Regions from separate parts of the Shewanella sp. SACH genome, predicted to be linked through region 1. Evidence: predicted binding sites of a transcription regulator. Region 1 holds the regulator's gene; each other region holds the start of a gene.

Region 1 (10,715 bases):
CGAATGGTGGAAACACGGCACTTGCCGTAGCCAAGACCCTAACGAGTACTTTTTATTGGCAACCCAGCTGACCCAAGCGGTCAATGCCTCGGCATGGGTACAAAAATTTATTCATGACAACATAGGTAAGACTGTCAGTAAAAGTGAGTTAAAACAAAGTTTTGACAGCAGTTTTGGTCAAGGTGCTCACGCTAAAATGAGCCTAGAATGTGGCAAGGGATTACTGAGTGAAATCCGCATTAATTTGCCCGAGGTCATTAAAGCCTCAGACTCCTTGCCTAGCCTACTCGCCAAGGCTAACAAGGCAGGCAGAGGCTCCTGCCCTGAGACAATCATGATTGATAATGCTAATTAAACAGATGGTTAGACACATAAAAACGGCGACTGAGTGTCGCTGTTTTTAATCTTAAATGTGACTCGTCCTAAATATGGCCTTACATCTGATTAAGCTTGATCACCGCAAAGGTGGCGCCTTGGGCGTCGGCTATTACAGAGAATCTGCCCACATCGGGGATATCACTGGGCGGAATGCACACTTGCGCGCCTAACGCTTGGGCTTTTTCTGCAAATGCATCGCAATCGGCTACTGCAAAATAAAGCAGCCAATGGGGAGAGATATCGCCCCATTCGGGCATGATGGTCATCATGCCGCCGATGGATTGACCATCAACTTGCCACTCAGAATATTCGATGTCCGGCATGTCGCTGGGCGAGTTAGTCCAAGGGAATATTTTGCAGTAAAAAGCTTCTTCAGTGCGTGGTTCTTTACATGCCAGCTCAACCCAGCAAAGGGTATTGAGTTCACCCTGACGGCGAGAACCGATATGATTCTTCGCTTGCCACAGCGCAAAACGTGCGCCTTGTGGATCGCTCACCTGCGCCATCACGCCCGCATCAGCAACAATATGCGGCCCCATGTGCACTTGGCCACCCGCCGCTTGAATCGCTGCAATGCTGGCATCCATATCATCAACGGCAAAGTAGACACGCCAATGGCTAGGGATCTGCGACTCTGACTCGGGGATTTGGTACATGGCACCTAAATCATCCCCCGCTAAATTGAATAGCGAAAAATGACCTTCTGGGATTGGCATGTCAACTGAATCCCAACCAAATAACGCTTGGTAGAATGTCTTAGCAGCTTGCCAATCGTGGCTTGCGAGTTCAACCCAACATGCATGTCCTTGTGCGTACTGAGTAATTTTCATCATTTGCTCCTTCGTTTTTACAATCATTCGAGTTAAGCCTGAGTTCGGGCTTCTGTCCAGTGTCGGGATAAAAAAGATCTGCAGGATTAAAACTCAATCGCTAAATACAAAAAAGCCCTCACGCAGAGGGCTTAAATCATCGAAACAAATTAGGAATATTGCGGCAGTAAATTTGCCATCGCGAGCAGATGACAAGCACCCGTGACTATGCCAAATAACACCACAAGAATAATCAGCGGCGTACCGCCTATCACTCTAAAACCTGTGCTGTCGGGGAATAACTGCCGTGATTTATAGGCCATCAGCGCCGGGACGATTACCGCCCACACTGTCGCCGCTAATGCCGCAAAGCCAATCGCCACTAAGAAGCCGTCGGGGAACAGTAATCCTAAAATCGTCGGCGGCACAAAGGTCACTAACGCGGTTTTCATCCGGCCCGAGCGCGAATCGTCAAAACCAAACAAGTCGGCGAGATAATCAAACAGACCTAAGGTCACCCCTAAGAAAGATGAAGCCACGGCCAAGTTAGCAAACAGGGTCAACATACTGTTCAACCAGCTACTCGCCATCACCTCAGACAAAGCGCCCACCAAGACCCCCATATTGCCGCCTTGGGCAATAATATCGATAAACTGGCTGCGGGGAATATTGCCCATAGTCGCCACTAACCAACAGGCATAAATCACCAGCGCGATAAAGGTGCCGACGAAAATCGCCTTGATAATGGTGGTGGAATCTTTGCCGTAATACTTCACTAAGCTGGGAACGTTACCATGGTAGCCAAAGCTGGCAAGACCAAAGGGTAGCGCCGCCCACAGATAAGGTGAAAAGCTGCTATTACCATCGGGTTCGAGCAACTTAGTCACATCGATTTCGATCAGTAAATTGCCGATTGCAAGGAAGAAGGTAATGATCATACCGCCGAGCATAATCGTGGTAATGCGATCCACGGCCTTAGTGCTGATCAATACGATACTAGCCAACACTATGGCAAACACCAGCCCAGCAACACTTTGCGGTAACTCAATTCCCATGCCCTGCAAGCTGTGATTCACAATCGAGCCACCACCGCTGATATAGGCATAAGTCAAAATATACAGCACGAAAGCGATAGAAACGCCGTTCACTATCCGCCAAAACTGCCCTAAGGTTTGCTTGCTTAAAGTATCGAAGCTAGCACCCGGTTCGAAATGCAAATTGGTTTCGAGCAGCAATAAGCCCGACATCAACATGCAAAACCAAATGCCCAATAACATTAAAATCGAATAGCCAAACCACATACCTGCACCGACCACGGGCAGAGAAAACATCCCAGCACCTACGGTCGTGCCAGCAATAATCATGGCGCCGCCGAGCAAGGACTTATCTGCGGGCTTATGCTTAGCCGCATTCATATGATTTGCCATTAAACTGTATGCTCCGCGGTGACACTCGCCACTATCGTTTGTTTCACTGACGGACGTAATAAGCTATTGGCTTGATCTCGTATGCGATTGATATTGGACTTATCTTGGTTATCCGCCAGATATCCCAATTCTTTGAGCTTAACGCTCAAGGTGCCGTAAAGTTTCTTATCGTAGAACTCAGGCGCGGTAATGCCATGCAAAGCGCCTAAACGCTGGGCGAGTAGATGACTCTCAGACTCAAGTTCTGAGCGCTCCATCTTAGGCCTGTTCGCTAACAGATTGAAAATAATGGCATAGCGTTGCAGAGTCTCGCTTACTGAACTGGCTAACAATAATAGTTGGCTAGTGTGCTCAGGCACGACGGTTAAGGTATCAGTCTCAACCACTAACCCTTGTTCAATGAAGAAATCCAGCACTTGATTGACATAGGCAGGTACATCCTTAATGCCCATGAAGAGTTCGGCTTTCAGCAGTGGATAAAAATCGGCAACGATTGACACCACTTGCTGACGCGGGATCTGCTCATTATGCGTTAAACAACTCGCAATTAATGACGGTACAATAAATAAGTGGATGATATTGTTACGATAGTAAGTCATGGACACAGCCTGACTCGCCTCGATAGACACGATTTCACCTAAAGGATCGGCACAAACAACAAACTTGTTCAGCTCTAAACCTTGCTGCACTAAATGCTTACCATCACCTTCGGCAACCGAAGTATAAGTAGTGTAAGGCACTTTTTTGAGTAGGGTCAGATACAGATCAAGCTGACGCTCCAACAGACTGCGTTCTAAGGCATTTTGATCTGTCGCCAGCAACACTAAACTCGTCAAGGTCACCGAACTCGCCGCTGCAGCATCGTTAATATTTGTCATCACTCGATTCGCCAGCACGTTTACCGCTGGCGTTAACCAGCTTGGTTTTTGCTCAGGATCATCGGCCAACTCAGTACGCCAGTTTGGCGCGCGCTCATTTAAGAAGTTTTGCAGGGTAATCGGCTCGCCAAAGTTCACATAACCTTGGCCGAAATTACCAAGTTTGCGAATCGCACCAAACACCTGCCACACAGATTCTTTTTTCTTTTTCTTACCACTTAACTCTTTATGGTACGTCGCCACTTCCATCACATGGTCATAGCCTAAATACACAGGCACCAATGTTACCGGACGCTCGATACCGCGCAGCACACTGTTCATCGTCATAGCAATCATGCCGGTTTTTGGCGCCAATAGACGACCGGTACGTGAGCGGCCGCCTTCGGAGAAGTATTCCACCGAATAACCTTTAGCAAACAGTTGGTCTAAATATTCACGGAATACTGCGGTGTACAGTTTATTGCCATTAAAACTACGGCGGATAAAGAAGGCACCACCGCGACGGAACATAGGTCCAGCGGGCCAGAAATTGAGGTTAATACCAGCAGCAATGTGCGGCGGAACCATGCCTTGATAATACAAAATATACGATAACAGCAGGTAATCCATGTGGCTGCGATGGCAAGGCACATAGACAATCTCGTGGCCATCATGGTGCAACTGGCGAACTTGCTCGGCGCCTTTGATGTTGATCCCGCTGTAAAGCTTGTTCCACAACCAAGTTAGGAAACGCTCGGCAATACGCACTAAACTATCTGAGTAATCTGCTGCGATTTCATCAAGGTACTCAATAGCCGTCTCGCGCGCTTGGGTCTCAGAAATCTTTTTGTTGGCCGCTTCTTCTTGAATCGCTTTACGCAACGACTCGGATTTGAGCAGCGAATGAAACAGTGCTTGGCGATTTGGCAACACAGGTCCAGTCATCACCTTACGTTGACGACGGAAATGCACCCGCGCGACCCGCGCTAACTTATGGGCGATCCCCATGTCAGTGCCGTGTTCGTCGGCCATGTATCGCAGAGATACGGCATTTGAAAACTGTACGAAGTTATGTCGACCTAAGAACAAAATCATCAAGCACTTGCGCAGCCAAGTCGGGTTTTCCCGCTCAAACACAGCCGCCTTCATAGTGTCATCTTCTTTTCCTGGCGTGCGGCCCCAATACAGGCTCACGGGCACCAGTTGAATGTCTAATTCAGGGCGTTCCTTATGCACGGCCAATAAACGCATAAAGCATTCGAGGAAAGGCTCGTTACCGGCACGCTCACCAAACAGCGGCTTACGCCCTTGAAGGCAGACAACCCGAGGCGCAATCACACCATTTGCCACTAAAGGCTCATAGGGGCTCGGCAGTCCTAACTTAGCCGTAATTTCGCTCAGGGCAGCGATGTCACTCAGCGATTCCGTTTTCATCACATAAGCAAGGGGTCTGGAGGCATCCAGATTCAGATCGGCAAAGGGATCCTGAGGCACAACAATAGTGTGCACTAAGTGTTTTTGGATCCAGCGTAATGATTTCAACCAAAGAGAGTCGTGTTTAGGCATTATTCTTATGCAATTAAGTACGTTTACTAGCCCGGTAGAATACCAGACTATGGGTAATATTCGCTAATTCTCTCCAACATAGCTAAAAAGTGGTTAATACTTGCGCTGCAAATAATACTGTATATACTAACAGTGACTGTATAGAAAAACAGGAAACACCATGAGACCTTTGACGCCACGCCAAGCTGAAATTTTAGAGCTAATTAAACGAAATATTGCCGATACTGGCATGCCACCCACTCGGGCAGAAATCGCGACCCGTTTAGGTTTTAAGAGCGCCAATGCGGCTGAAGAGCATCTTAAAGCGTTGGCGAAAAAGGGCTGCATTGAGATCATGCCAGGCACATCGCGGGGCATTCGTCTGACTGCGGAAGTCGAAGAAGTAACTGAAACAGGTTTACCGCTTATCGGTCAAGTAGCCGCTGGCGAACCTATTCTCGCCCAAGAACATGTTGAACAGTACTACCAAGTCGACCCAAGCATGTTCCATCCCGCCGCCGATTTTTTACTGCGGGTTAAAGGCGACAGCATGAAGAATATCGGCATTCTCGAAGGAGATTTGCTGGCAGTTCATAAAATACAACAAGCTAGAAATGGTCAAGTGGTTGTCGCTAGAGTCGACGACGATGTCACTGTTAAACGTTTCGAAAAAAAAGGTAATGTGGTCTATCTACACGCCGAAAATGAAGACTATTCCCCGATTAAAGTGGATTTAGGCTATCAAAGTTTAACAATTGAAGGACTCGCCGTCGGTGTGATCCGTAATGGAGATTGGCTATGAACAAACTACTTGGCAATGCACCCCGCCATCCGGGCTTGTGGCTCGATGAAGTCCGTGATGCTGACTATGACTGGCACCATGCACCTATCGCCTGCATGCCAACGAAGACTCAAGGTCGCCAAGAATTAATTCATCTGAGCGCGCAACTCGCCCAGTTAAGCCAACAGGGCCGTTGGTTAGTGCTCATCAACCCACCGAGTATTGGCTACAAACAAATGCTCGCCAACGCTGGCGTGCGTATGGATAGAGTCTTGCTGGTGCACGCTAAAGATGAAGTCGAAACCCTGTGGGCGATGGAAAAAGCCTTAACAAGTGGTACGTCCAGTGCGGTTATTACTTGGACCCAATCATTGGATGCACGCGATAATCGTCGCCTACAAATTGTCGCTAAAAGTGCCCGCGCCATGGGCATAGTGCTAGAAGACGTAAACAGTCACTTACATGGCGACGTACGCATTGAGCAAGGTAGCCTCTTCGGCCAACAATCTTTTTTTAGCGCTGTGCATTAAATATTCATTTAATTTTTTACCTTGAAAGCCGCCTCGCCTATGAATGTGAGGCTTTTTTTTGGCAATTTTTCAGACAATTAGATAAATAAGTGATCTTGATCAATATTTAAACAGCAAGTATGGTTGGTTTAGTCGGCGATGATATATCGCCGCCCGTGGCAAATAAATCGAGCCGTTATCGCGTTCAAAATGCCACTAAAAATAGAGAACAGATTTATTTCAGTCGTATGTGCCAGCGTGGCTAATACCAGCAGTAATAATACTTAATTAAAAGTAACAGCCGCCAACGCACGTTGAAGTCAAAAAAGCTTTTTTGGGAACTGAAGAGTTTGCATAGAGTTGAGACTTACTGTGTTGCTCTTCTTTGTAGTTGCTATTCGCAATTGGCAGAGGAGAAGTCTTGTGAAGCAATTGTTGTATTGTTTACTCGTGGTGTTATTCGCACCACCGTTGGCCGCCGCGGACATGCGGTTCAACATGACCCCTGGCGTAACCGAGATCAGTGGCAAGGTTTATCACTTGCACATGACCATCTTGTATATCTGCTGCGCCATTGGCCTTGTGGTCTTTGGCGTGATGATTTACGCCATGATCAACCACAGAAAATCCAAAGGCGCTGTCGCGTCCCACTTTCACGAAAGCACTAAAGTTGAAATCGCTTGGACGATTCTGCCATTTATCATTTTGATCTTAATGGCGATTCCTGCGACAAAAACCTTAATTGCGATGGAAGATCCCAGCGACGCCGATCTGACCGTTAAAGTCACGGGTTCCCAATGGAAATGGCATTACAGCTATTTCGATCAAGACATTGATTTTTACAGCATACTCGCAACCCCTAGAGCCCAAATCGACGGTACCGAAACCAAGGGTGAACACTACCTATTGGAAGTCGATAAGCCGCTCGTACTGCCGATAAATCGCAAAATCCGCTTTTTGATGACCTCTGAAGATGTCATCCATTCATGGTGGGTACCTGCTTTTGCCGTGAAGAAAGATGCCAACCCAGGATTTATCAATGAGGCTTGGACTCGCATCGACAAACCCGGTATTTACCGTGGTCAATGCGCCGAACTTTGCGGTAAAGACCATGGTTTTATGCCGATCGTAGTGCAAGCCATACCCGAAGCCGAGTTTGAAGCTTGGGTGACGGAGCAGAAACAAGCCGCAGGCGCGGCGGCAGAAGCCGCTCAAGCCGCTTTATCACAGACCCTTAGCAAAGAGGATCTGATGACTCAAGGTGAGCAAGTTTACCTCGGGCACTGCGCAGCCTGCCACCAGCCCAATGGCGGGGGTTTACAAGGCGTATTCCCACACCTCAAAGGCAGTCCGATAGCAACAGGACCGCTCAGCGGCCACCTTGAAATCGTACTCAACGGTAAAACAGGTACGGCTATGCAAGCCTTTGGCAAGCAATTGAGCGCACAAGAAATTGCCGCTGTGATTACCTATGAGCGTAATGCTTGGGGCAATAATACTGGCGATGCTGTGCAGGCCAAAGATGTCAATGAGCACATAAACGGCAGTGCTGGCACACAGGCACCTGCTACCACACCAGCAAACACGGCCCCAACTCCCGCATCTACAACTGAGCCCGCAGCAGTTGTCGACTCCGCAACCATAGTCGATCCGGCGAGTCTCCCCACGCTCACCCATGAGGCACTGATGGCCGAAGGTGAAACTGTCTACACCACCACTTGTGCGGCCTGCCATCAGTTAACGGGAGCTGGCATACCACCTGCCTTCCCCGCCCTCGCTGGCAGTGCTATCGCCACTGGGCCCGTCGCCAATCATCTCGATATTGTGATGCACGGCAAAACGGGCACGGCTATGCAGGCATTTGGCAAACAACTCAGCCCACAGCAACTCGCAGCAGTCATTACCTATGAGCGCAATGCTTGGGGCAACAATACCGGCGATACAGTGCAACCTGCTGATATCGCAAGCCATGGACAGTAGGGGATTATGATGAGCACAACGACTCAAGATCAAACCGCAGCCCATGATGACCATCATCATGGTGCGCCAAAGGGCATCATGCGCTGGGTGCTAACCACCAACCATAAAGACATTGGTACTTTGTATTTATGGTTCAGCTTCATTATGTTTTTAACCGGTGGTGCTATGGCCATGGTGATCCGCGCTGAACTCTTTCAGCCAGGATTACAATTGGTCGAGCCCAACTTCTTTAACCAAATGACTACAGTCCATGGGCTGATCATGGTATTCGGCGCAGTAATGCCCGCCTTTACTGGGCTTGCAAACTGGCTGATCCCTATGATGATTGGTGCGCCCGATATGGCGCTGCCACGGATGAATAATTGGAGTTTTTGGATCTTACCCTTCGCCTTTACCATCCTACTCAGCTCGCTGTTTATGGAAGGCGGCGGACCTAACTTTGGTTGGACCTTCTACGCGCCACTGTCTACCACTTATAGTCCTGACAGCACGGCACTCTTCGTGTTCTCTATTCATATCATGGGGATAAGTTCGATCATGGGTGCAATCAATGTGATTGTAACCATAGTGAATTTACGTGCGCCCGGCATGACATGGATGAAGCTGCCGCTGTTTGTGTGGACTTGGCTTATCACAGCATTCCTGCTGATCGCTGTGATGCCAGTACTCGCGGGCGCTGTGACTATGGTACTGACCGATAAGTTTTTCGGCACTAGCTTCTTCGAAGCGGCTGGCGGTGGCGATCCTGTGATGTTCCAGCATATTTTCTGGTTCTTCGGCCACCCTGAGGTCTACATCATGATTTTGCCGTCCTTTGGCATCATCTCCGCCATAGTACCCGCCTTCAGCCGCAAACCATTATTTGGCTATGCATCAATGGTTTATGCCACGGCCAGTATTGCAATTCTGTCGTTCCTCGTGTGGGCGCACCACATGTTCACTACAGGTATGCCAGTGTTTGCCGAGCTGTTCTTCATGTATTGCACTATGTTGATTGCGGTGCCAACGGGGGTGAAAGTGTTTAACTGGGTCGCGACTATGTGGCGCGGTTCACTCAGCTTCGAAACCCCTATGTTGTTCGCCGTGGCCTTTATCATACTCTTCACCATTGGCGGGTTTTCGGGGTTAATGCTCGCCATTACGCCAGCCGACTTCCAATACCACGACACCTATTTTGTGGTGGCGCATTTCCATTATGTGCTCGTGACTGGGGCGATTTTCTCCATCATGGCGGCGGCCTATTACTGGCTACCTAAGTGGACGGGGCACATGTACAACGAGCGACTGGGGCAATGGCATTTCTGGTGTTCGGTGATTTCGGTCAATGTGCTGTTTTTCCCGATGCATTTCCTTGGGCTCGCGGGTATGCCAAGGCGTATCCCCGATTACTCGATTCAATTTGCCGATGTTAATCAAATCGTTTCGATTGGTGGCTTCGCCTTCGGCTTATCACAATTGATTTTCTTAGTGTTAGTGATCAAGTGCATCCGTGGCGGCGAGAAAGCCCCCGCTAAACCTTGGGAAGGTTCCGAGGGTTTAGAGTGGACATTGCCAAGCCCAGCGCCTTATCACTCCTTCACGACACCACCTGAGGTGAAATGAAATGAAGAACCATCACCAGCCAGAAAAACCTAAGTCAAATCGAAAGCTTATCAGCATGCTCGTCATGGGTTGTATCGGTATGTTTGGTTTTGGGTTCGCGCTGGTGCCGCTATACGATGTGCTGTGTGAGAAGCTAGGGATTAACGGTAAAACCTCCAATACTGCCAGTAGTTATCAAGCGATAACCATAGATACTAGTCGTATTGTCACCGTAGAATTTATCTCCCAAGTGCAAACGGGTATGCCGTGGAAATTTGAGCCGCAAACCAAGCGGCTCGAAGTTCACCCCGGCGAACTGATACACACAGCATTTTTGGCACGCAATGTGTCAGACAGAGCCACGGTCGGTCAGGCGATACCTTCAATATCACCCGGCCAAGGCGCAGCATATTTTAATAAAACGGAATGTTTTTGCTTTAACCAACAGCACTTAGCGGCTTCGACCAGCGCTGAGTTGCCGCTCATTTTCTTTGTGGATCCTCAGTTACCTGAATCCATCCACACTCTGACCCTCTCTTACACCCTCTACGACATTACCGACAAGCAGTTAGCGTCTGCCATAGAGCAAGGAGCTGCAAAATGACCACAAAACATGAAAATTACTATGTTCCCGCCCAAAGTGCTTGGCCCATCATTGGCGCTATAGGATTGTTTCTAATCGCCTTGGGTGCAGGGCACTTTGTCCATCAACTAAAATCAGGCGCATCGGGTGGCGGTTATATCCTGCTAGCGGGTATCGCCGTGATCCTCTTTATGCTGGTTGGCTGGTTTAGAACCGTGATCAACGAATCTATGACTGGGCTTTATTCGCACCAAATGGATAGATC
Region 2 (10,715 bases), on a different contig from region 1:
TATCGCGGCATTTGTGATTTTGTTATTATTCTTTTTGCTCATGTCGATTGGTTATCTCATCAAGCGCAAAGCCGTTGAAGGAAGTTGTGGCGGTTTAGGTGTTCTAGGGATTGAGAAAGCGTGCGATTGTGATGACCCTTGTGACAAACGTAAACGTCGTATGGCCGCTGAAGAAGCGCGTCGTGAGAAGTTAACAAAAGACCGTATTATCTAACATTCTCTAAATCGTCTGTTCCGACAATAGCCTCCCATCTGGAGGCTATTTTTTTTGCCTGAAACTTATCAGCCTAGATGATTCACTTAAATTTATCCTTGGGATATGAGGGAGATAGCGCGCTAATCTAAGCGGAAATGAGAATGGTTGTTATCATTAAGTGGGTGAAATATAAAGATAATTTGAGTTAGCTGCTGAATTGTACTAGGCTAGAAGCTTGATTTAGATCAATCTTTTCACGCTTACCAAGGATAGTAACTTATGAAAGGTCATCCTAAAGTGGTTGGGCAACTGAATCGGGTGCTTACCTGTGAGTTGACCGCCATCAATCAATATTTTCTCCATGCCCGCATGTTTAAGCACTGGGGCCTTGAGAAGCTAAATCACGTCGAATACAAAAAATCCATCCAAGATATGAAGCACGCCGATAAGCTCATCGAGCGCGTACTGTTTTTGGAAGGCCTGCCAAATCTGCAGCAACTCGAGAAACTTCGTATTGGTGAACATAGCCAAGAAATGCTCGACTGCGATCTGGCCATGGTGCAAGAGCAGCTTACATTGCTGCGTGATGCCATTAGCCTGTGTGAAGCCGAGCAAGACTATGTGAGCCGCGATCTGCTGGAAGACATTCTCGAAGATGAGGAAGAGCATTTAGATTGGCTCGAGTCGCAGCAAGAGCTCATTACGCTAACCGGTATTCAAAATTATCTACAATCGCAAATTAGCGACCAATAGGAGCGGGATATGAAAGGCGATAAAGACGTCATCGATGCGTTAAATCGACTCCTAACGGGAGAACTCTCGGCAATGGATCAATATTTTGTCCATGCCCATATGTACGAAGATTGGGGCTTGAATGAACTCTATGAGCGCATCGCCCATGAGTCCGATGATGAAAAAGCCCATGCGGCCAAATTAGTACAGCGTATTTTATTCCTCGAAGGAACGCCTAATGTTGCCGCCCGTGAGGCGTTGAACATAGGTAAAGATGTGGAAGAGATGCTGCGTAATGATCTCGCCTACGAGTACAAGGTCGCGGACGATTTGCGCCAAGTGATTGCCCTGTGTGAGCAGAAGCAAGATTACCAAACCCGCGAAATCCTCGAAGTGTTACTCGACGATACTGAGTCGGACCACATGTATTGGCTCGAAAAACAACTCGGACTTATCGACCGTGTCGGGCTGCAAAACTACCTGCAAACTAAGATGTAATTGCTAAATCAAGATCAGCGAGACTATCTCGCTGATCTTATTTCTACCGCTTCCTATTTATCCAATCTGTATATAGTCTATCTGACTGTATAACTCTGCCTCTACAAACTCATCCTCTGCAATCCGCCTTAAATTTAGCGAATCCTGTTATACGTTCAATATCCTTTCTTTACAAATACTTATTTACGTTTTTTATGGCGATTTCATCTGTTGTTAACAGGTAAAAATTGTTACCGTGTAAAACTATTTTTGCGAGCCATATTGTTAAGTTGTTGGTCAGCCAGACGGGAAGATTGATGGGATATATGAAACGTTCTCTAAGTTTGCAGTTAGTGGTTACTATCGTTGGTGCGCTTGCTGTACTGCTTACCTTAGTCGCCGCTTTGTTGGTGACGAAAGAAAGTGATAACACGCGAAAGCAGGTCGATGCGGATATTTCGGCGTTAGTTGCCTTAAAAGCCAATGAGATTAGCGGTTACTTTATTGCTAAGGGCCAAGTGATCCATTCAGTGTTTGCCGAGCCGGGTTTAGTGAAGTGGTTTACTCAGTATCACGCCCGTGGCAGTCAACTCGCGGCTGATCGCCAGTACCAAGACATTATTGGTTACTTTAAGTCTTTCTCTGATCGCGATAGTGATGTTAAATCGGTGTTTTTTGGCTCGGCCAATACCTTCGAGTACTTTGACCTTAATGGCCGTTTTGATGGCGATCCAGATTACTACACCAACAAACGACCTTGGTGGCAGGAAGCGATCGATCAAGCCGGGCTCTTTGTTGGCGATCCAGCGGTCGATGCGAACGATGGTTCAATTTCTGCTACGGTTAAAACCCCCGTTTATGCGGCGAATGGTGAGCTGATTGGCATTGGCGGCATGGATATCTTGATTGATACCATTGGTAAATCCCTGCTGGCACCGATTAAATACCGTGATTTTGGCCAAGCTTTCTTAATGACAGACGAAGGCAAGCTAGTGTATTTCCCTGGTTTTTCCGAGCGTTTCCCGCCGGGCTCCTTGGCGAATCAAGTGGATACTCAGTTTAAGGACACATCAGGGTTTTCTGCATTACGACAACAGATGCAAAGGGAAGCGCAAGGGTTTGCTAATGTTACATTTAATGGCGTTCCCCAGCGGGTGATCTTTGTGACTGTGGGCGGCGATTATCCCAAACAAAAGTGGCACTTAGCCTTTATGTTGCCTCACGAAGTGATTGAAGCGCCGGTGACCGCCGCGTTCCGGAATGCCAGTATGGTTGCCATAGGTATCATGCTGCTAATGGGCGTGACAGTATGGTTGATGTTGCTGCCTTTTAGACGTCAGTTAGCTAAGTTATTGGATGCGATGGAAGATATCGCCGAAGGTGACAGTGATTTATCGAAACGTATTCTAATGGATCGGGAAGATGAGTTAGGCAAACTTGGCGATGCTTTTAACCGCTTTGCCGAGAAAGTGCAGCATATGTTGTTGGATACGCGCAGCTTAACCCAAGAGGTAGGCACGGGTGTTGTCGATGCGCGGCAAATCTGCGACTTAGCCGTGTCGTCGGTCTCATCGCAAAAGCAGCAGATAGATTCGGTTGCCACCGCCGCGACGCAAATGGCGCAAACCAGCCAAGAAATGGCTGTCAGTGCACAACGGGCGAATGATTTTGCCCAGAAGGCGCAAACTCAAGCCCACGATGGTACACAGATTGTTTCCCGTGCGACCGAAGGGATGAAGGCACTGTCGCAACAAGTGATTGCGGCGGCGAAAGTGATTAAACACTTACGCAATAGCTCAGAGCAAATCGGTGAAGTCTTGAGCGTGATCCGTAACATTGCCGAACAAACCAATCTATTGGCATTGAATGCGGCGATTGAAGCGGCGCGTGCGGGTGAGCAAGGCCGTGGCTTTGCTGTGGTGGCAGACGAAGTGCGCACGTTGGCATCGCGTACCCAAGATTCTACCGCTAACATTCAAGGCATTATCCAAACCTTGCAACAAAGCGCATTGCAGGCTGAGCAAGTGATGGAATCGGGCGTTGAGCAAGCGAAAGCGGGGCAAGAGCTAACGACTCAGGTCGAAGCGGCACTGAATGATATTGCGACGGCGATTATGTCAATCCAACAGCAAACGGTTGAAATAACCGTAGCAATCGATCAGCAAGCCGTGGCGGCCGAGGAAGTGGCGCTCAATGTCGATAATGTGCGGGGGTTGTCGGATCAGTCTTTGCTTTCGAGTCAGGACTTATCGCAAAGCTTGCAAGGCTTTGAGGATATGACCCGCGCACTTACTCGCAATATCGGCCAATTTAAGATTTAAGCCTGAGTTGGTCAGTGAACTGTTTGCTCACTGACCATCAGCTCAATAACGGCATCATTCATAGTGCACTCACAAAAGGAGCTTAGGCGCTCCTTTTAATTTTAGGTTTCCCGCCTGATCCTCGCTAAATTGATGACGAACACTTGATTACTGTTTTTATATACAGTATTTTGGCGTTGGAGGAATTCAACGTGCGAAAAATTATTCACATCGATATGGACTGCTATTTTGCGGCAGTGGAAATGCGCGACTTTCCCGAATACCGTGGCAAGCCTTTAGCTGTGGGCGGCAGCAGCGATCGTCGTGGTGTTATTAGCACTTGCAGTTACGAGGCACGTAAATTCGGTGTGCGTTCAGCGATGGCGACCGCTTATGCCTTTAAGTTGTGTCCCGATCTCATTTTGGTTCCTGGGCGGATGCAGGTTTATAAAGATGTGTCGCTGCAAATTCGTGAAATTTTCTCCCGCTATACCCCATTGATTGAGCCGCTTTCTTTAGATGAAGCCTATTTAGACGTGAGTGAGTGCCAACAATATAAGGGCTCGGCGACCTTGATTGCGCAGGCCATTCGCCGCGATATCTTAGCCGAAACGGGGTTAACCGCTTCGGCAGGCATAGCACCGGTGAAGTTTTTGGCTAAGGTTGCCTCTGATCTGAATAAGCCAAACGGCCAATATGTGATTACTCCTGAAACACTTCCTGATTTTGTTAAAACCTTATCGCTGCGTAAAATTCCCGGTGTCGGTAAAGTCACCGCCGAAAAGCTCTCCTCGCTTGGGCTCAATACCTGTGGTGATGTGCAAGCCTATTCTAAACCTGAGTTATTGGCGCGATTCGGCAAGTTTGGTGGCGTGTTGATTGAGCGTTCCCAAGGTATCGATGAACGGGGCATTTCCGCCGATAGGGAGCGTAAATCAGTCGGTGTTGAAACTACGCTGGCGAAGGATATTTATAGCCTAGAGCAGTGCCAACAAGTGATGCCGGGATTGATCCAAGAATTAGCCCTACGTTTGAGCCGCAGCGCTAAGGAACGCAAAATTCACAAGCAAGTGGTCAAGCTCAAGTTTAATGATTTCAAGCAAACCACCATTGAGCATCGTAGTGATGAAGTCTCGATTGTGATGTTTTATGATCTACTCGCACAGGCGATGGCAAGGCAAGAGGGGCGCGGCATTCGCCTATTAGGTATTTCGGTCGGCCTCGCCGATTCTATCCTCGCAGTGCCCGAAATCCCAAATGCCCAGACTCAGCTTGATTTAGCGCTCTAGGCGTTTATTGAGTCGATACGCCGCAGACTCATCCCTGAATGGCTCAATAAGCCTCGGGTGGATTCGCCAACATAAAATCAATTAACAGTCTGACCCGCAAGGGTAAATTGTCCCGATCGCGATACATCAAGTAGGCGGTGCGCGGAATACCTTGCCATTCTGGCAGTATTTGAACGAGCTTGCCGCTTTGTATCTGTTCACTCGCCATGCTGATGGGTATGAGTCCAATGCCGAGCCCCGCCACCACAGCCTGACTGGCGATCGCCATATCATCGACGGCTAATTTGATGTTACCCCTCGGCTCAAACTCGAAATCTTGCCCTGTGATATTGTGCTGTAAGCGCCATGTTTTTACGGGCTTTGCGATGACAACCGGATGTTGTTCGAGTGCTTCTATGGATTGCAGTGCATGCCACTGGGTTGCCGATGAACTGGCGCAAAGCACAAAGCTAATCGTGGTGAGCGGCCTTGCAATCCAATCGGGATCTTTAGGTTCACCCACTCGAAAGGCGATATCGATGGCGTTTTCACTGACATCGATATTCATGTTCGACAGGCTTAAGTCGATGTCGATATTGGGATAATGCCGTTGGAAGGCGTTGAGTGATTCACCTAGCCAGCGATAGGTTGTATTGATGGGCGCCGAGATCCGCAGTTTGCCAACCGCTTGATGTTTATCCGCATGTAACTCACCAGATACCTGGTTTAACTCGATAAACAGCGGGCCGCAGCGTTCGAGATAACGCTGACCTGTGGCGGTAAGGTTGACTCTATGGGCGTCTCTGTGCAGTAAACGCAGGCCTAATGATTGTTCTAACAGATTGATTCGTCGGCTTAAGGTCGAAGGTGGAATGCCTAAGTGCTGCGCCGCGAGCTTAAAGCTCCCTTGTTGTGCCACCACCCAAAATAAGCGCATATCGTCTAAGGAATAATTAAGTTTCATATTTGGAATTTAAGCTCTCAATCTTGTATGTTTTAATAATATATGAAACTTATAAACTAAGCTCAATCCCAATTATCTCCCTAGAGTCCGATATGAAATCCCATACACCTTACATGACATTCGTTTGTCTACTGATTTGCGTTTTTAGCTGGGGCAGCGTGTTTCCCATTGCTAAGCGAGTGCTGGAGGAGATGTCAGGTGAATCCCTCGTATTCTGGCGTTTTACCATTGCGGCGGTGACTCTGGCGTTATATATCGTTTTTACTCGTCAGGCTTGGCCCAAATTGAGTTTGGCGCAATACATTGTCATAGCGCTGGTGGGCGTGATTGGTGTGGGCGGCTTAAATCTGGCGTTATTTAATGGGCTGCAGCACACCTCTGCCGCCAATGGCGCCTTGATTATGGCGCTCAGTCCGCTGGTGACTTCAATCGTCAACGCGCTATTACAGCGTGAATGGCTCAGCAGACAACAAGTGTTTAGCTTAGTGGGCGGATTGGCGGGCGTATTGCTAGTGATCACCAACGGCAGTGTGCAGCAGTTGCTCAATTTCAGTTTTAACCAAGGTGATGTGATGATTGCTGCCGGCATGTTGGCGTGGAGTGGTTATACCATTTGTTCGCAACGGGTTGGCCATTGGTTGCCTGTATTGCCATTTACCTTGCTGAGTATGATAGCTGCCAGTGTGTCTATGTCCGTGATTGGGCTTGGCCGAGGTGAGTTTCACCCTTGGCTGGAGTTGATGGGACTGTCGGCAACGGCTTTTTCTAGCGTGCTCTATATAGGTTTATTCGCCACTGTGCTCGGTTATCTGTTTTGGATTAACGGGGTTAAGGCGCTTGGCCCCGCTAAGGCATCGGTCTTTTTTAATCTCGTGCCCGTTTTTGCGGCATTAACGGCGTTAGCCATGGGGCAGGCGGTAACGGAAATGCAATTGGTGGGGATGCTGATAGTGATCCTCGCGCTGATGTTACCTATGTTGGTCAATCTACGCGCGACAAGAGGCTTCGTGGTTAAGCGCTGCTAATCGATGCTAGCTTTGCTGTTTAAATATAAGGGAGCACCTGAATTCAGATAATCACTGCGACAGGTTTATGCTCCCTTATTCGGTAAAGGGGACTTTTCAAACATCACAGATTTACAAAAGGTAACTTATATAAAAACTTTCACTCTCGACAAATTACAGTTTAAAACGACTGACCAGCGCCGTGAGGTTACCCGCCATTGACGAGAGTTGTACGCTTGCGGCGTAGATTTCATCAGTGTTGCGTAAACTGTCCTCCGACTGTTCGGCAATGTGTTGAATATTTTGATGACTCTCATTGGCCATAGTGGTTTGCGCTTTGGCAGCGAGGGCGATTTGATTATTCATCTCGCTGATCTGACTCACCATTTCTGCAATATGTGCTAGGGCTTCACCGGCATTACTGGCGGCTTCGACGCTCGAAATGGCCTTTTCATTACCGATATTAATTGCCGCCACAGCGCTTTGGGTGCCATTTTGCACATTGGCGATCATCAATTTAATTTCTTCAGTGGATTGGTGGGTCTTAGAGGCGAGAGATCGCACTTCATCGGCAACCACAGCAAAGCCGCGTCCTTGCTCGCCCGCTCGCGCCGCTTCAATTGCTGCGTTAAGGGCTAATAGATTGGTCTGTTCGGCAATAGATTGGATCACCTCAAGCACGCGGCCGATATGTTGGCCTTCTTGCTCGAGTTTGTTGATTTGCATTTCTGCCGAGCCTACATCCCCTGCGAGTTCACGAATTACATTGATGGTTTTTTTCACTCTTTCTTGGCCATCGGCGGTAAAGATATCGGCTTGTTTGGCTGCATCGGCGGCATGACTGGCACTGACTGACACTTCTTGCACAGAGGCAGCAATGTGATCACTGGCATCGGCGATTCTGTGGGTGGCAGCCTGTTGATCCATCAAGGTATGTTTTGCCGTGGCGCTGGTTTTGGCTAGTCCTTCGGCGGCGACATTAAGCTCCGAAGTGGATTGTTTAAATTGCGAGATAATGCCATGTAAGTTATCGAGAAAATGATTGAATGCCTTGGCGAGATCACCAAGCTCGTCCTTAGAGGTTAGCTGGACTCGCTCGGTCAAATCACCATCACCATCGGTAATGTCGTGGATTTTCGCCAGCAAAACTGCGAGCGGCTTACTGATGAGTTTAGGCAAGGCAACGATGAACAGAATGCAGATCAGGATACTAATCGTTAAAGCAATTAACTGCATCTGCTGCCCACGATAGGCGTCATCATCCACTTGGGTGACAGCTGCTGCCGTATTGCTGTTTAAGTCATCGATTAGCTGATTAATATTTTGATGCAGCTGCTCGAATTGCGTCGCTGCTTGGCCAAAGCTCAGATCAATGGCGGTCGTGCGACCGTTACGGCCATTTTGGGTGCGCTGATTGCTGATTTCAGAGGTAGTGGTTCGCCATATCTCGAAACTGCGATTTAATTCATTGAGTTTTTCTTTTGCGAGGGGACTAGTGGTCACATCAGCAAACTGATTAAGGTGTTCTTTGACTAGGGATATACTATTAGTGTGCTGTTTTAGAAGGCTATTATAGGAGTCCGTGCCGACGTTAACGAACATCAGGCTACGTTCGGCGACTTGCGCTTGGTAAAGCTCTTTATCAGCTTGCAGCAGTTCAGATTGGCTCGGTAAGTATTCGAGTGCGAGCGTATTTGCGCTGTTATTTAATGCTTTAAGCCCTAAGATGCCAGTTGAAGAGGCGAAGATGACTACGCCAGCGAGTAGCAGACTCGGGTAAGTCAGTTTCTGGTTAACGGAAAGATCTTTATACCATTCCATAGTCACGCCCTCCTTGATTGATGCATTGAAAGGTGAGGGCCGCGATAACCACTGAATAAAAGCGGATGCGGCCCATCACTGGCGTTCTCTGGCAATTAGAGTCCGAATTGATCTAGGTTGATCCCGATGGTGATAGCACCAATTGCGGCATCGCCATCCATGACGGGTATCGAAATTTGTACCAAATAAGCTTGGGAGCTAGTGTCAAATTTGACTGGACCTATGTGCTTATCGCCTTTGCCATTGGCGAAGGATTTTTGCCATTTATCCTCGTCACCCTGCCAGTAGTCCGAGGTTTTACTGGTCATGGCGACGTTAGCACCTTGATTATCCATGAGGAAAATTTCTTGGTAGTAAGGTTGGCTGGCTTCGAAGGTGGTGAGAAACTTGGCCGCTTCGTTGTTCATCAAGGACGACATAAAATCATCAATCCCTGCGGTGGCGATCCATTTTTCATCTAATGTTTTGATCGAATCTAAACTTTTGCCTTGAGCATTTTGCGCTTTAACGGCATTCACCAGCACCACTTCTTTACCTAATGGCATCAGTGAATCGGCTAGATCGATAACGGCTTGGGGGACTTCTTCGGCGAAACTGAGGTTACTGCTGAGCAGTAGTGCGGCGGCTGACAAGATTTTACCAAATTTCATGATCTCTATTCCTTAAGGTCACAGTATTGAAGGGGAAAGCGGCTATCTCTAAAAGCGCGACAAGCAAAAATACGTTCGGGTTAGACAGAACAACTATAGTAGAAAATTCAAGTTATTCAGTTCTTTCATAAAAATTTTATCAATGGCATTTCTACACACTAATAGAAGGCGCGATAAAAAATAAGGCCACATCTGACTTGAGCAGATGTGGCCTTGAATTAAGTGCCAATTGAGTGAGCTAGGCTAACATTCGGGCGTTACGCCTTAACTGGAATACGCTCGAGTACGGCTAATAATAAGGTCCAGTATTGGCCGACTGTGGTGATGTTCACCATCTCGTCTGGGCCGTGCGGATAACGAATCGTGGGGCCAATCGAGACCATGTCCATGTCTGGATAAGGTTTCTTGAATAGACCACACTCAAGACCCGCATGGATCACCATGATCACTGGCTCTTTTTGGTAAATGTCTTGATAGGTTTCGCGTACTATCGCCATCACAGGCGAGCTGTTATCTGGCTTCCAACCTGGGTAAGCGCCGCTTAAATCGATATCGGCTCCGGCTAAGTTAGTTAACGCAGTTAACATGCCTTCGACTTGAGTACGGCCAGAATCAATCAGTGAGCGAATAAGACACAGGATAGTGACTTGTTCATCGTCAGTGCTGATAACGCCTACGTTGAGTGAGGTTTCAGTCACACCTTCGACTTCATCGCTCATGCGGATCACGCCGTTAGGGCATACATGCAGCAAATCGATCAGGGTATTTTGGCTGTTTTCGCTCATCACACGTTTTGGCGTGGGGATAGTGTTTAACACTAAACGCATATCAGGATCGGCAATGGCGAGTTCAGTGCGGATAAGCGCTTCAAACTCAGCGACTTTTTCGTTTAAGGCACTGACGTTTTCTTCTGGCAACATAAAGCTGATGTTGGCTTCACGTGGAATCGCATTACGCAATGAACCGCCGCTAAATTGTGTCAGCTCTAACGCTAAATCATCTGCATTTTCAAATAGGAAACGCGCTAATAACTTGTTGGCGTTGCCGCGACCTAAGTGAATGTTCACTCCAGAGTGACCGCCTTTTAAGCCAGATAAATGCAGGCTAAAGGCTGAGTAACTTTGCTCAGACGCTTGCCAAACCATAGGCAGGGTGATTTGAGCATCGACGCCACCGGCGCAGCCCATGTAAATTTCACCTTCTTGCTCAGAATCTGTGTTGATCAGGATCTCTGCGTCTAACATGCCCGCCTGTAAACCGAAGGCGCCAGTCATGCCCGCCTCTTCATCGATGGTCAGCAGCA
Region 3 (10,715 bases), on a different contig from region 1:
ATTTTGATTTAATTGAACCATTGATTTCATTGAACCATAGGAAAATAGACTGTGTATCAACTGGCGCGAGTATATCATAATCCCTTATTGGGTCTGAGATTTTATCCCAAGTGCCTCAGTCGTTATGGCGATTTGAGGTTTATGCACTGACGATTGCCGCAATATTAGAATGAGTTGCCATAAAGCTAGCACTCAGTAGCCATGAGCTAATAGAATAAAAACAAATAAAAATAAGGGGATTAGCGTGCTGAATCGCGTGTGGTTAGCTTTCTTTGTTACGGCATTGCTGGCAATAGCGGTGCAACTGTTCAATGGACACATAGAAGTCCTATCGGCTTCGGTCGCCGCATTATTTGCTAGCGCTAAGCTTGCCGCCGAAATTTCCCTTGGCCTGATTGGTGTACTTTCCCTGTGGATGGGGTTAATGCAGGTGGGCGAGAAGGCCGGAGTGGTCAGCGCTATCGCCTTTGTGTTTGAGCCCTTACTGCGCCGTTTGATGCCAGAAGTGCCCAAGGGCCATCCTGCCTTTGGCAGTATCACGATGAATTTAACGGCGAATATCTTCGGTTTAGATAATGCCGCTACGCCGCTTGGTTTAAGGGCAATGCATGATTTGCAGAGTTTAAATCCGCTAAAAACCGTGGCGACTAATGCACAAATCTTATTTTTAGTGCTCAATACTTCCTCTGTGACCTTAGTGCCTGTGACAGTATTCCTTTACCGTGCCCAGCAAGGTGCAGCCGCGCCTGCGGATATTTTCCTGCCGATTTTACTGGCAACCTCGGCCTCGACATTGGCGGGCTTACTGGTTGTGGCGTTAGTGCAGCGGATTTCGTTATTAAACTCAGTGGTGCTCGGTTATGGCGCCTTGATGCTCTCTGGCCTAGTGGCGAGTGGTTTTTATCTGATGACCTTAAGTGCTGAAGCCATTGGCACAGTGTCGACGGCAATGGGTAACGGCATTTTATTGTTATTAGTGTTTACCTTCGTCATTGTTGCGGGCATCCGTAAGGTGGCGGTTTATGATGAGTTTATCGAAGGGGCGAAGGCGGGTTTTGCTCAATCTATTCAGTTGATCCCTTATTTGCTCGCCATGTTATTGGCTATAGGTTTACTGCGCGCATCCGGCGCCTTGGATTATCTGTTGCACTTGATTGCCAGTGGCGTGCGGATATTGGGTTTTGATACGCGTTTTGTCGATGCTATGCCGACCGCGCTGATGAAACCTTTTAGCGGCTCAGGTGCCAGAGCCATGATGCTCGAGACAATGGATCACCACGGCGTCGATTCCTTTGCAGGCCGACTAGCGGCGATTTTTCAGGGCAGCACTGAAACTACTTTTTATGTTCTCGCCGTGTATTTTGGTTCTGTGGGTATTCGCCATGGCCGCCACGCCTTAGCCTGTGGTTTAACCGCGGATTTTGCGGGGATCAGCGCCGCGATTGCCGTTTGCTATTGGTTCTATGGTTAACAGGATGGCAAGGGTCTTGAGCGCCCTAGAATGTGTCAATGACATTTCGAGAAGCTAAAAATCAATCAGGCGCATTATGCGCCTGATTGATTTGTAAGAGCTTTAATATTAGTGCGTTGGTGTAAGTCTTTTGATGAAAAGAATTACTGGGCAGGGGCCCATTCCTGCCATTCGTTTTCGGCTTTGTGTTGCAATCTTAATACTGTTCCTGCTGCTAAACGATTACCCTCTTGAGTCGTGTCCTTAGTCGCGACATTGATGCCGCCAGCGAGTAAGGTTTCCAGCGAGCCCGCTTCGATTTGCGCGCCTGAGAATAGGCCAACATCAACTTTAATCCCAGAAGCATCCCAGAACTGACTGCTTTGATTCACTAAGTGACTGTACTGCGGCTCAATATGGGCTTGCATCAGCACGCTATTGCCCTGTGTCGACAGGTGATAACCATCGATTTGACCGACTTTGATACCACGGAAGAAGATAGGTGTGCCGACTTTCATCGAGCCTAAGTTGTTATCTTCTAGAGTAAATTTAAGCGCATCTTCGGCAACATTGGCATAGCTGCTGGCAGCGAGGTTGGCGACAAACTGGGCCGCTTTTTGACGGCTTGTACCCGGCAGTACACCGATATAAGGGCCAGTGATCAAGGTTTCTGGCGCTTTAATTCCCGCCAGAGAAATTTGCGCATCCACTAGATGATATTCACAGTCGCTGCGACTGAAATGTTCGGCGTATTCGCCGTAGAGATAGGCCGTTGCAGTGAGAGTATTGAGATCGGCATTGAGCTTCACCTGCGACACTTCACCCACTTGATGACCTTGATAGCGAATCGCTGCTTTGGCCGTCAATTTGCTTGATGCGGGTAGGGTGAGACGAATTGCCTGCGCCTGCGTTAATGCCAGCTGCTTGCTCTCATAGAGTTTTAAGTTAGCTGCATTGCTGGCTTTGCCATTGCTATCAAGCAATCCCAGACTGATGCTGCCCTTTAATGCTCCTTGAAGCGGCGCGACCGCAACATCAATACCGGCAAGACTGGCGCTAATATCCACGGCGCTGTTACGCCAGAACACATTCGGCTTTTTCAGCAAGGGCTGGAACTGTTTGTCGATAGCGAGCTTGATAGCAAAGTCTTCGGTCTTACTTTGCCAGTTCACTGAGTCAACTGTCCCAATTTGCATCTTTTTATAGTAAATCGGTGAGCCTTGGCTGACATCGGCGCCATCTTGACTGATTAAGGTCAGATGCACTTGTTGCTGACGATCATAAAAGGCTGTCGCGGCATCCACAGAACTAAACAAGGTGAGGGCGCTGTTGGCGGCGAGTGGTGTATCGCTGTGGCCTTGGATCAAGCTAACCGCACCTTGAGTGAGCGTCGTAAAGTCCCTTGCTTTGACTGACACGCCCTCTAGTGATGCTTTTACTGTTAATGCCGACTCAGGCACAAAATAGCTGTCGCTGCGAATTAGGCTAGCAAACTCAGGTTGTAACTCGAGTTGGTATTCCACCGCCGATAAATCTTTGGTTAACTTAACCGCAAGTACTGAGCCAATGGGGATTTGCTTAAAGCGAACTTCGGCGCCCGCTGAAATGCCCATGTTTTCGGCTGAGGTTAAGGTCAAGAAACGCTTCTTCGATTGCAGTAAATCAGGCGCTTTGGTTTGTAAGGCAAAACTGCTTGGCATCGCCGTTTTAGTATTAATGCCCGGCAGGAAGTTGATCACGCTGCCCGTCAGTAAACGCTCTGGATTTTTAATGCCTGAGAGGGAAATATCGGCACCTTCAAGCCAAAACACGCCGTCGTTAGTTAACAGTGAACCGTATTGAGGTTCAAACTTCGCCACAGCTATTACGCCATTGGCGGTGAGTTGTTTGCTTAAAATGCTGCCGATATTGATGCCGCGATAAACAATGCGAGTGCCTTTGTCGACACCGTTAGCATCAGCCATGGTCAGGTTTATTTCTATGCCGCCAAGGGCTGTGGTTTCTGAATCATAAAGCGAAAAAACGTCGCCATTTTTGGCAATATCCGCTTTATCGTCAGAGCTAAAACTCACGCCGCCAGCCAGAATGGATGCCAAACTCTCAGAGCTGACTTTAACCCCAGTCAGTGATGCATCAATTTTAACGCCGGAGACATTCCAAAAGTGAGAGTTTTTCTTCACTAATCGCGCGTATTGCTCTTGAATAAAAGCGCTGATGATGACTCTTTGATTACCATCTAAACGATAGCTAACCACACTGCCCACAGGGATTTGGCGGAAAAATATTGGCGAGCCAACATCCAACGAACCGAGTTTGTCTGAGGTCAGTTCGACCATCACACCTTCTGAACCGATTTGCATCGGCGGCGGTTGGCGTTCAGCTTCGAAGAAGGTTGACGCATTACCTTTACCCGGTTGAATCGCGATGTAGTTACCTGAGAACAGCGCATCTAAGCCTTCAACGCCTGTGATGCTGGCCTTAGGGGTGACCAGCCAGAAGAGAGTTTCCTTATTTAAGAAAGGCTTAGCACGGTAGTCCATCATGACTTTAACGTTTACGCCCTTGAGATCTTCATCTATTCCTATGTCTTTGACTTTACCGACAGTCAAGCCTTGGTATTTGACTAAGGTTTTACCTACGTCAATCCCAGTGGCGCTCGGAAAGTGAATTTGAATTTCAACGCCCGATTCTTTAATGCTCTTAATGCCCAGCCACGCACCCAATGCCAACGCGACAATAGGCAGTAGCCAAATGGGCGAAAAGAGTTTTTTCTTTACAACTTTCGGCGATTCAATTTGTGTCATCTTGAGGTTCCAATCGATCCCAGAGTAAACGAGTGTCTAACACTTTTGCGGCTAACTGAGTTAACAGAATAACCAAGGCAAATGCGGTCGCTGCAGGCGCGGGTTTAGCGTCGAGTAGTTGTCCCATATTCACTAATGCCACTGTGATTGAGATGACAAATAAATCGAGCATAGACCAACGACCAATCCATTCGATGATGTGAAAACCCACCATCAATTTCTTTTTTGAAATCGGAATATCAAAGCTGATCGCGCACAGATAAATGGATAAGCCGATGATTTTAATCCATGGCACTAAAATACTGGCAGTAAAAACTATCACGGCAATGGGCAACATATCTGAATGCACTAGATGCAAAATGCCCGAAAAAATGGTGTCGTGCCGCACTTGCCCTTGGTTGGTCAGCATAGTGATAGGGTAAATGTTGGCAGGCACCAGCAAGATGGCAGCGGTAATCAACAAAGCCCAACTTTTTTGCAGGCTGGAATAGTCCCTGACCTGCAACTCAGCTTCACAGCGTTGACAGTGGCTGAGGTCACTACTATTGAGCTGGCGGCAGACCTTACACAGACACAGGCCGATATCTTTACCTTGTTGCTTCATATCAGCGATGACCTTCCAATAACGTCCACATGTGCTCTAAGTCGTACTCTCGTTGAAGAAACAAAGTCACGAGAAACAACATAGTGAAGCAAAATGTGCCCATACCAAAATAAATATCCGAAAAATCAGAAAGCTGGAACGATGAAACCAAAAAGCTGATCACATAAATTTCCAGCATAGTGAGTTGTGATAATACGCCATGAAACTTCAATAATTGCTTCAATGAGTTACGCCAAAAAAGACGACTCAGTCCCCATTTCACAATCAAAATCTGCGTCAGTATCGACAACAGTAATAAGCCTGGACCAATCACCGCGGCGGCAAGCACGGCTAAACCGACGACCCAATAACCTTGGTCAAATACCGCAAACGCACCCTGAAAAACCGTGGTGGTGCGAATGCTGCCGAAAAAGTGAATTTCGAGTACGGGTAAAAAATTGGCAGGAAAATAAAACACTAGTGCCGAGATACATAGGGCGAGCATGCCATTCACAGAGCAGTAGGGAGTGTCATAAAGTGCAGTGCTGCAACGGGGACAAAGGGCTCTGACACCGCTTGGCAAGGCACGTTTGCGGACTGCTAAATCGCAGGAACGGCAAAGGATTACTGAATTTTCTGCTGCGTTTTCATGCATATAAAAATATATATTAGCCTAAATAGGAGTAATAACAGCGAGATCGGTGCAAAGTGTAGTGCTAATCAGCCGTTCTGCACAGTCTAGCGCTTTATAATCTTGGCAACGAAAGTACGCTAATAATATCAGATTAATCAGAACACTTGCATCACAAGTTCAATCTATGTCACTCTAGTTACTGTATATAAAAACAGTGCGAGGGCAGTCATGGCAGTAATAACACAGTTTGTCGTGGTCAGAGAAGGGGTTGAAAAGATGACATTCACATCTAAGAAGGAGGCTGATGCCTACGATAAGATGCTCGATATCGCCGATAACCTTATCCCCTTCATTCAAAAAGCTGATTTAGGTATAGATGAAAGCGTGGGCGAAAAGCTCGCATTCTATTTTGCTAACAATAAAGATGAGCTGACGAACTTGCTTAAAGGTGTCGTTCAGGTTAATAGTACGCCAACGAATCCACCTGCTGCGAAAAAAGCGGCTAAAAAGACCGAAGCAGCAGAATAAAATTGTTAGGAAATGTAATGAAATCGAAATTTTATGAGTCACTTAACCGTCAAGCCTTGGCCTTATTGGAAGGGGAAGACGACCTTGTTGCGGCGATGGCAAATTTTTCAGCCTTACTCAATGATAATTTAACTGAGCTGAACTGGGTGGGATTCTACGTTATGCGTGGCGAGCAACTCGTATTAGGCCCGTTTCAAGGTAAAGTGGCTTGTACACGCATTCCATTAGGAAAAGGCGTGTGTGGTACGGCGGCATTCACCAATCAAACTCAGCGAGTGGCCGATGTTCATCAATTTGATGGCCATATTGCCTGTGATTCTGCCAGTAATTCTGAAATCGTTGTGCCAGTTTGTGCCCAAGGTAACGTGGTTGCCGTGCTCGATATTGACAGCCCAATCTTCGATCGTTTCGATGAAGAAGACCAAAAGGGGCTGGAATTACTGGTTAAAAGTTTTGAAAACTGCCTATTTGATTAATTTGCGTACAATAACGCATAATTCATAGTCGCAATCGGTGGCGTGCGCCTTATAATATGCGCCTGCACGCATTAAGCTGGTTTGATTGGCATGCAATGAATAAGCTTAGTGTTTTGAGCTGTAAAAATTTGTTAAGGTATATTTTTTTTAACTTTAGTAAACGCGGCTAGGATGCTAATTTGTACGTTGACTCAATATTGAGTTTAACGAAGATAAACGACACGTAAGAAGTTGATATATATCACCTCGAATCGATGTCCCTTTTTGACTGTGGAAGTAATGATGGAATCAACAGAAAAGTTGACCGACACCAATGCAATTTTGGCGTATTTGTATGAAACATTTCCTTTGTGCTTTATTGCTGAAGGTGAAACTAAGCCATTAAAAATCGGATTGTTTCAAGATTTGGCTGAAAGGTTGGCTGATGATTCTAAAGTCAGTAAAACTCAGCTCAGAGTTGCCTTAAGACGTTACACCAGCAGCTGGCGCTATTTAAAGTGCGTTAAAGCGGGCGCACAACGCGTTAATCTGGATGGCGAACCTTGCGGCGAGTTAGAGCAAGAGCACATTGACCATGCTCAAGCCATGTTGAAAGAGAGTCAGGATAAAGCGAAAGCGAAACGTGCAGCACTCGCACCTAAGCCTGCGGCGAAGAAAGCACCTAAAAAGGTGGCTGTTCCTCAACGTGCTAAAACTGAGCGTCCTGCTAAGCCTGCGCCTAAAGCTGCAGCGCCAGTCGTAAATTATGTCCAAGCACAATTGACTGATTTAACGAAAAAACAACGCGTCAATGTTAAGTTAGGTATGACACCCGTAGCCGGTGTGATTACTGATATTAACAAGGAAGATATTCATGTTCAGCTTGATAGTGGCCTAACGATTAAAGTTAGAGCAGAACATATCCTGCTGTAATCATTTTTTAAAACGGAGTAACTTGTTGATGCGAAAACTCACTTTGGCTACCTCGATCGCCACTGTTTTTGTCGGATTTTCGGCTTGGGCCGTACCACCCACGATTCAAATCAGCGAGTTACCCACTCTCAAGCAGGAAGCGCAACATAAGGTCGCGAGCAAAAGGGTAACGGACTTATACACTCGTTCGCACTATCATAGATTTAATCTTGATGATGCCTTTTCTACGCAAATTTTTGACCGTTACCTGCAGCAGTTAGACTATCGCCGCAATGTGTTAACCCAAGCGGATGTTGATAGCTTCAAACCTTATGCTACCCAATTCGATGACATGCTCAGTTCTGGTGAACTTGAGCCTGCCTATAAAATGTTTGATATCGTCCAAAAGCGTCGTTATGAAGGCTTTGTCTATGCTTTATCCCTACTGGATAAAGAGATGGACTTCTCCGCCCCTGGCGATGCCTATGAGTATGACCGTGACGATGCGGCATGGCCAAAAGATCAAGCCGAGATCAATGAGTTATGGCGTCAACGTGTTAAATACGATGCGCTAAATCTGAAACTCACAGGTAAAAAATGGCCTGAGATTGTTGAGATCCTGCAAAAGCGTTACAACAACGCCATCAAACGTTTGACTCAAACCAACAGTGAAGACGTGTTCCAAGGCGTGATGAATGCCTTCTCACGCAGCATTGAGCCGCATACGAGTTACCTGTCACCACGCAATGCTGAACGTTTCCAAATGGAAATGAATTTAAGCCTTGAAGGGATTGGTGCTCAACTGCAACTTGAAGACGATTACACTGTGATTAAAAGCTTAATTGCTGGCGGCCCTGCGGCTGGCAGCGAAAAACTGTCGCCAGAAGACAAGATTGTCGGCGTCGGTCAAGAAGGCGGTGAAATTGTTGATGTGATCGGCTGGCGTTTAGACGACGTGGTTGATCTGATCAAAGGACCTAAGGGCAGTAAAGTCGTACTGCAAATTTTACCGAAGAAAGGTGGTTCGAATGCTAAGCCATTCGACGTTACCTTAGTACGCGATAAAATTCGTCTTGAAGACAGAGCGGCAACCTCTAAGGTGATTGAACCTAAAGATGGCGAGTACGCTAATCGCAAAGTCGGTGTGATCCATATTCCTGGTTTCTACATGAATCTGTCACAGGACGTTGAAAAAGAGCTAGTGAAGTTAAACGAAGCCAAAGTTGAAGGCATAGTCATCGACCTTAGAGGTAACGGTGGTGGTGCATTAACAGAAGCCGTGTTGCTGACGGGACTCTTTATCGATATGGGTCCTGTGGTGCAAATTCGTGATGCCGATGGCCGTGTGTCTGCGCACCGTGATAACGATGGCAAAACCAGTTATGCCGGTCCTTTAACTGTTATGGTTGACCGTTACAGTGCTTCAGCCTCTGAGATTTTTGCTGCCGCATTGCAAGATTATGACCGCGCGCTGATTGTTGGTGAGTCTAGCTTTGGTAAAGGTACAGTGCAGCAGCATAAGAGCTTAGGCCGTATCTACGACATGTATGAAAAGCCAATTGGTCATGTGCAATACACGATTCAAAAGTTCTATCGGATCAATGGCGGCAGCACTCAGCTTAAAGGTGTGACACCAAACATTGCTTACCCAAGTGCGTTAGAGCCAGGTGAGTACGGCGAAGCTGAAGAGAAAAATGCCTTGCCTTGGGATAAAGTGCCAATGGCGCAATATGGCACGCTCAATGATGTGACGCCTGAGTTAGTGACTAGCCTTGAGGCCAAGCACCTTAACCGCATCAAAAGCAGTGTAGAGTTTGCTTATATCAATCAAGATATTGCCGACTTTAAAAAGCACCACAAAGAGAAGACAGTTTCTCTGGTTGAAAGTGAGCGCATTGCCTCCCGCGAAGCCGATGAGAAGAAAGTCCTCGATAGAACGAACGAGCGCCGAGTCGCCAATGGTTTAGCACCGGTTAAATCCATGGAAGACATTAAAGACGACGCCGAATTGCCAGACGCATTTTTAGATGAAACGGCTTATATCACTTTAGATATGGCTGATGCGCAAAAACTGGCTAAAACTAGTGCTAAGTAGGCGCTAGTCGAGTCGATTTATCCAATATCAAAACGCGCTTATGGCGCGTTTTTTCTTATTTAGATCAGCGTTAAAGGGATCGAAATGACACAAGCTCAAGCAAAATACTTAAAAGATTATCAAGCGCCACTCTTCACGATAGACACGATCGACTTAGCCTTTAATCTGGCGGGCAATGAGACTCATGTGCAGGCGATAAGTCGGGTAAAACGCGCTTCTAAGCATGCCCAAGCTTTAGTATTGGATGGCGAAGACTTAACTGTGGTCTCGCTGACGGTTGACGGTGAAGCAGTGCCTTATCATGTTAGCGCGGGTCAATTAGTCTTAGAAACGGCGCTTGATGAGTTTGAGCTGAACATCGTCACTAAGCTCGATCCCGAGGCCAATTCGAGCCTTGAAGGCCTGTATATGTCCGATGGTGCCTACTGCACGCAATGTGAGGCTGAGGGCTTTAGACGGATCACTTATTTCCTCGACCGTCCCGATGTATTAGCCAAATATACTGTGCGCATCGAAGCCGATAGAGCCGCATTCCCGTTTTTACTGAGTAACGGGAATTTGATTGATCAAGGCGAATTAGAGGGCGGCCGCCATTATGTTTGCTGGCAAGATCCGTTTCCAAAACCGGCTTACTTGTTTGCCTTAGTCGCTGGCGATTTTGATCTGTTGCAAGATGAGTTCATTACCCGCAGTCGCCGTAAAGTGATCCTGCAAGTGTTCGTCGATAAAGGTAATTTACATAAAGCACACCATGCGATGGCATCGCTGAAAAAATCCATGGCATGGGATGAGAGTCGTTTTGACCTCGAGTACGATTTAGATATTTACATGATAGTTGCCGTCGACTTTTTCAATATGGGAGCGATGGAAAACAAAGGCTTAAATATCTTCAACACTAAATATGTGCTTGCAGATACGTTAACGGCTACCGACGAGGATTATCACGGTATTGAATCGGTGGTAGGCCATGAGTATTTCCATAATTGGACCGGAAACCGCGTGACGTGCCGTGATTGGTTCCAGCTAAGTTTAAAAGAAGGCTTAACGGTTTTTCGCGATCAAGAATTCAGCTCCGATTTAGGCTCACGCGCTGTGAATCGAATTCACGCAATCAAAGTGATCAAGAATCAGCAATTTGCCGAAGATTCTGGCCCTATGTCCCATCCCATTCGTCCAGAATCTGTGATTGAGATGAATAATTTCTACACCGTCACTGTGTATAACAAGGGCGCTGAAGTGATCCGCATGATGCAC

What was found. The regulator LexA, encoded in region 1, represses DNA repair genes until DNA is damaged. The targets are predictions, from matches to a motif close to TACTGTATNNNNATACAGTA.
Region 2: dinB (DNA polymerase IV) is a predicted target of LexA. The motif match lies at 3,875-3,894, and genes of this name have one in related genera.
Region 3: BM607_RS06855 (YebG family protein) is a predicted target of LexA. The motif match lies at 5,669-5,688, and genes of this name have one in related genera.

The regions. Positions count from the first base shown of each region.
Region 1 covers NZ_MPDG02000004.1:100,142-110,856, forward strand. Annotated here, with positions in the region: gene BM607_RS15970 (ribonuclease T2) at 1-355, shown strand, start outside; gene BM607_RS15975 (VOC family protein) at 435-1,208, opposite strand; gene mtr (tryptophan permease) at 1,358-2,614, opposite strand; gene plsB (glycerol-3-phosphate 1-O-acyltransferase PlsB) at 2,614-5,037, opposite strand; gene lexA (transcriptional repressor LexA) at 5,198-5,818, shown strand; gene BM607_RS15995 (SulA-like leucine-rich domain-containing protein) at 5,815-6,327, shown strand; gene coxB (cytochrome c oxidase subunit II) at 6,730-8,286, shown strand; gene ctaD (cytochrome c oxidase subunit I) at 8,296-9,888, shown strand; gene BM607_RS16010 (cytochrome c oxidase assembly protein) at 9,890-10,471, shown strand; gene BM607_RS16015 (cytochrome c oxidase subunit 3) at 10,468-10,715, shown strand, end outside.
Region 2 covers NZ_MPDG02000002.1:614,620-625,334, forward strand. Annotated here, with positions in the region: gene nqrM ((Na+)-NQR maturation NqrM) at 1-214, shown strand, start outside; gene bfr (bacterioferritin) at 476-949, shown strand; gene bfr (bacterioferritin) at 959-1,426, shown strand; gene BM607_RS10585 (methyl-accepting chemotaxis protein) at 1,723-3,726, shown strand; gene dinB (DNA polymerase IV) at 3,918-4,994, shown strand; gene BM607_RS10595 (LysR family transcriptional regulator) at 5,038-5,937, opposite strand; gene BM607_RS10600 (DMT family transporter) at 6,030-6,962, shown strand; gene BM607_RS10605 (methyl-accepting chemotaxis protein) at 7,116-8,762, opposite strand; gene BM607_RS10610 (cache domain-containing protein) at 8,858-9,412, opposite strand; gene BM607_RS10615 (aminoacyl-histidine dipeptidase) at 9,670-10,715, opposite strand, start outside.
Region 3 covers NZ_MPDG02000001.1:1,582,577-1,593,291, reverse strand. Annotated here, with positions in the region: gene rsmF (16S rRNA (cytosine(1407)-C(5))-methyltransferase RsmF) at 1-21, opposite strand, end outside; gene BM607_RS06875 (spore maturation protein) at 245-1,471, shown strand; gene BM607_RS06870 (MlaD family protein) at 1,615-4,254, opposite strand; gene BM607_RS06865 (paraquat-inducible protein A) at 4,241-4,858, opposite strand; gene BM607_RS06860 (paraquat-inducible protein A) at 4,860-5,492, opposite strand; gene BM607_RS06855 (YebG family protein) at 5,700-5,999, shown strand; gene BM607_RS06850 (GAF domain-containing protein) at 6,017-6,475, shown strand; gene proQ (RNA chaperone ProQ) at 6,758-7,387, shown strand; gene prc (carboxy terminal-processing peptidase) at 7,416-9,461, shown strand; gene pepN (aminopeptidase N) at 9,546-10,715, shown strand, end outside.